One region of the Streptomyces sp. NPDC058195 genome, then DNA from elsewhere that is predicted to be linked to it. Evidence: riboswitches for the same ligand, from Rfam matches in the RefSeq annotation. Region 1 holds a riboswitch; each other region holds the start of a gene.
The links. A riboswitch is a leader RNA that binds a small molecule or an ion and turns the genes downstream of it on or off. The one in region 1 is predicted to bind cobalamin.

Region 1 (2,260 bases):
ATGTCGCCGTCCGGGTTGCGTGACCGGTCCACGAACATCTCGCCCGGGGCGGGGCCCCAGTGCTCCTCGACGGCCTCGCGCAGCTCGGCCGGGAGCACCGCGTACCAGCGCCGGTAGTCGGCGGCCGGGATGCGGACGGGGTTGCGGGCCAGCTGCTCCTCGGTGAGCCACTCCTGGTCGTGGCCGCCCGCCTCGATCAGCGCGCGGATCAGCTCGTCACCGTCGCCCGACACCAGGCCGGGGATCTCCTGCGTACCGAAGTCGTAGCCCGCGTCCAGGAGTCGGCGCAGCAGGGCGACGGCGCTGGCGGGGGTGTCGAGCCCGACGGCGTTGCCGATCCGGGAGTGCTTGGTCGGGTACGCGGACAGCACCAGCGCGATCCGCTTCTCGTCAGCCGGGATGTGGCGCAGCCGGGCATGGCGCACGGCGATCCCGGCGACGCGGGCGGCGCGTTCGGTGTCGGCGACGTACGCGGGCAGTCCGTCCTCGTCGATCTCCTTGAAGGAGAAGGGCACGGTGATCAGGCGGCCGTCGAACTCGGGCACCGCGATCTGGCTGGCGGCGTCGAGCGGGGAGACGCCTTCGTCGTTGTCCTCCCAGTCGGTGCGCGATCCGGTGAGGCAGAGGGCCTGGAGGATGGGGACGTCGAGACCGCTGAGGACGCCCGCGTCCCAGGACTCGTCGTCGCCGCCCGCCGATGCCTCGGCCGGCCGGGTGCCGCCCGCGGCGAGGACGGTCGTCACGATCGCGTCGGCGGCGCCGAGCGCCTCGATGAGCTCGGGTTCGGGGCTGCGCAACGAGGCGACGTACAGCGGCAGCGGCCGGGCGCCCGCCTCCTCGACGGCCCGGCACAGCGCCTCGACGAAGGCGGTGTTGCCGCTCATGTGATGGGCGCGGTAGTAGAGCACGGCGACCACGGGGCCGTCGGTGCGGTGGGCGGTGCGCTCCAGCGGGCCCCAGGAGGGGGCCGGGGCGGGCGGCTCGAATCCGTGCCCGGTGAGCAGCACGGTGTCGGAGAGGAAGCGGGCGAGCTGGTCCAGGTTGGCGGGCCCGCCGTGGGCCAGATAGGCGTGTGCCTCGGCGGCGATGCCGACGGGGACGGTGGAAGCGGCCATCAGCTGGGCGTCGGGGGCCTGTTCGCCGGTGAGCACGACGACCGGGCGGCCGGTGGCGAGCACCTGGTCGAGCCCTTCCTGCCAGGCCCGCACGCCGCCGAGGAGGCGGACCACGACCAGTTCGGCGCCGTCCAGGAGTCCGGGGAGGTCCTGGAGCGGAAGGCGGGAGGGGTTGGCGTAGCGGTAGGGAACCGGGCCGTCCGAGGCGCGGGCGCTGAGCAGGTCGGTGTCGGACGTCGACAGGAGCAGGATCATGCGGCGTCGGGCCTTCCTCGGGGTGTCCACGCCCCGGGCGGTGTCGGATGGAGCACCCCTGCCCGAAGAGGGCCGGGGGTCCGGTGAGGGGAGTTCCTGACTCACCCGGCCGTGGCCGGGCTCACAGTGGCGGGACCGTGCCGGAATCGCACCGGACTTCCTCCCCTTTGTCGCCGTCTGTGGCGACGACGTGCCGGATGGCCCGTCACTAGGCATAGTAAGGGCCGGTCGGCCTCGGGGGGGCAGGCGGATCCGTTCGGATCCGTCCGTATGGTCGGTATGCTCGCCGCCATGCCCCCACCTGCCATTTCTTCACCCGCCTCGTCGGGAGCTCCGTCTTCCCGGGGCCGTGGTGACGCCTGCCCCGGTGCGCTGCGGCTGCACCGGGCGGACGACGGTGCGCTGGCCCGGGTCCGTGTGCCCGGCGGTCTGCTGACGGACACACGGGCCACGGCCCTGGGATCGGCGGCGGAGAGCCTGGGCGATGGTGAGGTGCATCTCACTTCGCGCGGCAACGTCCAACTGCGCGGGCTGCGCCCGGACTGCGGGGCCGAGCTGGCCGAACGGCTGGGCGCGGCGGGGCTGCTGCCCTCCGCACCCCACGAGCGGGTGCGCAATGTCGTGGCCTCGCCCCTCAGCGGGCTCGACGGCCGTGGTGTGCGGGACGTGGGGCCCTGGCTGTCCGAACTGGACGCGCTGCTGTGCGCGGACGACGGGGCGGCGGAACTGTCCGGCAGGTTCCTGTTCGTACTCGACGACGGCCGCGGCGATGTGGACGCGCTGGGCGGCGATGTGTCCCTGCTGGCGGAGGACTCCTCGTCGGCACTGCTGCGGATCGGTACGGGCCGGAGCGTGCTGCGCGTCCCGGCCGCGTGGGCACCGCGGGCCGC
Region 2 (2,260 bases), on a different contig from region 1:
CGGTCATCCTGGCCTCCTCGCACCTCGGCTTCTCGCTCTCCACCACCCAGTCCTGCTCCGGCGCCGTGATGGGCGCGGGCCTCGGCCGTCAGGGCGGTGTGGTCCGCTGGTCCACCGCCACCCGGATGTTCGTGGCCTGGGGCCTGACCCTGCCGGCCGCCGGTCTGGTCGGGGCGGGCGCGGAGCTGCTCACCAAGCAGGGCACCTGGGGAGTGATCGTCGTCGCGGCGCTGCTGGTCCTGGGCTCCGGCTCGATCTGGCTGCTCTCCCGTCGCAAGCCGGTCGGCCACGACGATGTCGCCCCGGCCGAGCCCGCGGGCGTCGTCACCACGGCCATCGCCGCCGTCAGCCCGCCGCCCACCGCGGCCCAGGTTTCGGCCGCGACCGTCATGGCCGCCGTCCCCGCCGCGTCCGTCACCCCCCAGGACCCGGCGCAGCCCGCCACCGTCTGACCGGTCGCCCCGATCCCGACCGTCTAAGGATTCAGCATGAAAATCGACTGGGCAGCCCTCGGTTCCGTGTTCGGCGTCTCCCTCGTGGTCACCGTCGCGCTGGTGGGCCTCTTCACCCTGGGCATCGTCGGCCTCTCCAAGCAGGCCGAACCCGCGGCACAGGGCGGCTCCGGCGGCTCGCTGCTGCTGGCCCGCGCCGGTGCGTACGCCTGCTTCGCGCTGTGCGCGGCGGCCGTCGGGTACGGCATCTATCTGATCGTCGCCTGAACCGCACCGCGTACGCCCCGATCGGGCCGGACACCCCGGGTGTCCGGCCCGATGTGGGTATCAGCACACTGCGCCGCCGCAGGTCAACGGTAGGTTGACGGGCCTTCGCGGGGCGTGGTGGACTGCCGGAGCCAATTACGGCGACAGCAGAGGAAGCCGGTGCGAATCCGGCGCGGTCCCGCCACTGTCACCGGGGAGCGGTCCCCCACACCGGACGTCACGGCGCGCGCGAGCGGGCTGGAAGGCCGGGGGCCCGCGGATCCGGGAGCCAGGAGACTCTCGTCGCCCGTCACGTCGAACCAGGGCGCGGACCCTGAGTGAGGACATATCGCCATGCCCGGCCGCCGTGTGCCCGCTGTCCCAGGCCCCAGGTCCTGTCGTACGAGAACCCTCCGCGGCGCGACGGCCGGCTGAGCCGTGCGAGCCGACCGCATCTTCGCGTACGGCGCCACCGCCGGTCTGATCGGCGACCTGCTGCTCGGTGACCCCCGCAGGGGCCATCCGGTCGCCGCCTTCGGGCGGGCCGCGGCGGGCGTCGAGCGCCGCCTGTGGCACGACCACCGCGGCTGGGGCGCGCTGCACACCCTGGTCTGCGCCGGAGCCGCCGCTGGCGGTGCCGCGCTGGCCGCCCGCGCGGTACGCCGCAGTCCCGCCGCCTCCGTGGCGCTGACCGCCGCCGCCACCTGGTCCGTCGTCGGCGGTACGTCCCTGGGCCGGGAGGCGCGGGCCATCGGCGGCGCCCTGGACGCCGGTGACCTCGCCCTGGCCCGTGAACGGCTGCCCCATCTGTGCGGGCGCGATCCGGAGGCCCTGGACGGGCCGCAGATCGCCCGCGCCGTCGTGGAGTCCGTGGCGGAGAACACCTCGGACGCCGTGGTCGGCGCCCTGGTGTGGGGCGCGCTGGCCGGGGTTCCCGGGCTGGCCGGTTTCCGGGCGGTCAACACCCTCGACGCCATGGTCGGCCACACATCGCCGCGCCTGCGCCGCTACGGCTGGGCCTCGGCCCGCCTCGACGACCTCGCGGGCTGGCCCGGCGCCCGGCTCACCGCCCTGCTCGCGGTGGCCGCCGGGGGGCGCCCGAGGGGCGCGCTCCACGCCTGGCGGGCCGACGCGGCCCAGCACCCGAGCCCCAACGCGGGCCCGGTGGAGGCCGCGTTCGCGGGGGCGCTCGGCGTACGGCTGGGCGGGACTCTCGCGTACGGGGGCCGGGTGGAGCACCGTGCGGTACTCAACGGGGAGAGCGGCCGCGCGGTGGAGAGCGCGGACATCGAACGCGCGGTGCGGCTGTCGCGTCGCGTGAGCGCGCTGGCTCTCGGCGTGTGCGTGGCGGGACGGCTCGGCGCGGCCTGCGCCGTACGACGGATCGGTGCGCGCAGGGCGGCGGGGCCGCGCGGCGCGGGACGGAGGACCTCATGAGCGGCGGGCTGCTGGTCGCCGGGACCACCTCGGACGCGGGCAAGAGCGTCGTCACGGCGGGCATCTGCCGCTGGCTGGTGCGCCGGGGCGTGAAGGTGGCGCCCTTCAAAGCGCAGAACATGTCA
Region 3 (2,260 bases), on a different contig from region 1:
CGCTGCCCGGCTCGGCGGTCTGGTTCGCGGTCCGGTTGGAGGCGTCCTTGAAGGTCATCCAGCCCTGACCGGTCTGGGCGAGGGTGCGCATCATCCGGCCGTACAGTTCGCGGGCCGGCAGCGTCCTGCGGGCCAGCCCCCGGGCCTCCGCCGCCCGGTACGCGGCGTCGAACCGGTCACCCCACAGATCGACCAGCTCGGGGACGTCGACCGGTGAGAACAGCGACCACGCGCCGTCCGCCTCGACCCGGCGCATGAACTCGTCCGGCACCCAGTGCGCCAGGTTGAGGTTGTGCGTGCGCCGCTGGTCCTCGCCCGTGTTGTCGCGCAGCTCCAGGAACTCCTCGATGTCCGCGTGCCAGGTCTCCAGGTAGACGGCGGCGGCGCCCTTGCGGCGGCCCCCCTGGTTGACCGCGGCGACCGAGGCGTCCAGCGTCTTCAGGAACGGCACGATGCCGTTGGAATGCCCGTTGGTGCCGCGGATCAGCGAGCCTCGGGAGCGGATGCGGGAGTACGAGAGGCCGATGCCGCCCGCGTGCTTCGAGAGCCGGGCCACCTGGTGGTAGCGGTCGTAGATCGAGTCCAGCTCGTCCAGCGGCGAGTCCAGCAGATAGCAGGAGGACATCTGCGGGTGCCGGGTGCCGGAGTTGAAGAGGGTGGGCGAGGAGGGCAGGTAGTCGAGCCGGCTCATCAGCCCGTACAGCGCGGTCACCTCGTCCAGGGCGCGCTGCGACTCGTCCTCGGCGAGACCACAGGCCACCCGCAGCATGAAGTGCTGGGGGGTCTCGATGACCTGGCGGGTGTGCGGGTGGCGCAGCAGATAACGGCTGTGCAGGGTCCGCAGCCCGAAGTAGCCGAAGCGGTCGTCCGCGCCGTCGGCGAGCGAGCGCTCCACCAGTGCGTCCAGCGCGTCCGCGTGCCGGGTGACGAAGGCGGCGGTGCGGTCCGCGATCAGGCCCTCGCGGTGCCCCACGGCGAGGGAGGCGGAGAAGGAGACCGCGCCCTGGCCCGCCGCCTCGTCCACGATGGCGAGGGTCAGCAGCCGGGCGCCCAGCCGGGAGTACGCGGGGTCCTCGGAGATCAGGCCCGCCGCCGCCTCGGTGGCCAGCGAACGCAGCTCGGCCTCGTCCGCCCGCGCGCTGCGGCCACGCAGGGCGGCGGCGGCGACCCGGCCGGGGTCGGTGTCGGGCAGATCGGCGGTGAGGGCGGTCAGGGTCCGCAGCAGCGCCGCTCCGGGACCGTCCTGTGCGGCCGCCTCGGACTCGACGGCCGCGGGGGCGGCGACGGAAGCCGGATCGGCTGGCGCGATGGTCACGTGAATGCTCTCCCACGCTCGGCTCGGGGCCGACGGGGGAACGGGGCAGCCCGCAAAGGCGCACCCGGGCCGGGGCGGTACTCTGCGCGGCGTCCACCGGCCCAACCGCGAGGCCCGGACGTCTGAGCATCCGGATCGGTCGAGCCGGATGCGCTGTCGGCAGGTCATCGGACTGACTCGGGGGTGCGCAAAAGCGCACCGGATACACCGTTGCGGGACAGTTCCGGATTCGCACCGGATTCCCCTGCGACGACAGCGAGGACGAGCATACATGTGGGGGCCGCTCGATGAGACAGCCCCCAGATGTTGTGTCGGCCGACCCATGTCCGGGTCATTCCCGGAACGGCGGACGGCCCGCCCCAGCCCCTCGGGAAGGGGCGGGAACGGGCCGTCCTGGGCCCGGGAACGGGCCGTACGGGGCCTGCGGGAGCGGCCGTCAGTGGCCGCCGCCGGGCGCCCCCGCGGTGGCCGCCGGGAGCTCCGCCCGGACGCCCGGGTCGCCCGCGTCGGCCGTGTAGTCGGACGGTGAGGTCTCGTCCGTACCGGCGGGTGCCTTCAGGGCGTTCAGGACGACGGTGAGCACCACCGTCACCACCATGTTCAGCACGAACGCGGTGAGGCCGATGTAGCCGATCTCGCCGATGCCGGGGATCTCCGCCGACGAGCCGCCGAAGTGCTTCTGGGTCGGGGACGCGACGCCGTACGCGGCGACCGTCCCGTACACCATGCCGACCGCCCAGCCCGCGAGCAGCGCCCAGCGGTGGAACCAGCGGGTGAACAGGCCGCCGACCAGGGCGGGCATCGTCTGGAGGATCCAGATCCCGCCGAGCAGCTGGAAGTTGATCGCGACGGTCTTGTCCATGGTGAGGACGAAGGCCAGCGCACCGACCTTGACCAGCAGCGACACCAGCTTGGAGACCTTGGTCTCCTGTGCCGGGGTGGCGT

Region 2: another riboswitch for cobalamin. It lies ahead of ACFVWY_RS15065 (cobalamin biosynthesis protein); the one in region 1 lies ahead of cobN (cobaltochelatase subunit CobN).
Region 3: another riboswitch for cobalamin. It lies ahead of ACFVWY_RS29050 (ribonucleoside-diphosphate reductase subunit alpha); the one in region 1 lies ahead of cobN (cobaltochelatase subunit CobN).

Annotation. Positions count from the first base shown of each region.
Region 1 is NZ_JBHVVM010000006.1:196,050-198,309, reverse strand. Features, by position in the region: gene cobN (cobaltochelatase subunit CobN) at 1-1,370, opposite strand, end outside; cobalamin riboswitch at 1,441-1,592, opposite strand; gene ACFVWY_RS10415 (hypothetical protein) at 1,650-2,260, shown strand, end outside.
Region 2 is NZ_JBHVVM010000010.1:67,083-69,342, forward strand. Features, by position in the region: gene ACFVWY_RS15055 (anion permease) at 1-452, shown strand, start outside; gene ACFVWY_RS15060 (hypothetical protein) at 489-719, shown strand; cobalamin riboswitch at 868-998, shown strand; gene ACFVWY_RS15065 (cobalamin biosynthesis protein) at 1,137-2,135, shown strand; gene ACFVWY_RS15070 (cobyric acid synthase) at 2,132-2,260, shown strand, end outside.
Region 3 is NZ_JBHVVM010000029.1:105,635-107,894, forward strand. Features, by position in the region: gene ACFVWY_RS29050 (ribonucleoside-diphosphate reductase subunit alpha) at 1-1,315, opposite strand, end outside; cobalamin riboswitch at 1,456-1,601, opposite strand; gene mctP (monocarboxylate uptake permease MctP) at 1,752-2,260, opposite strand, start outside.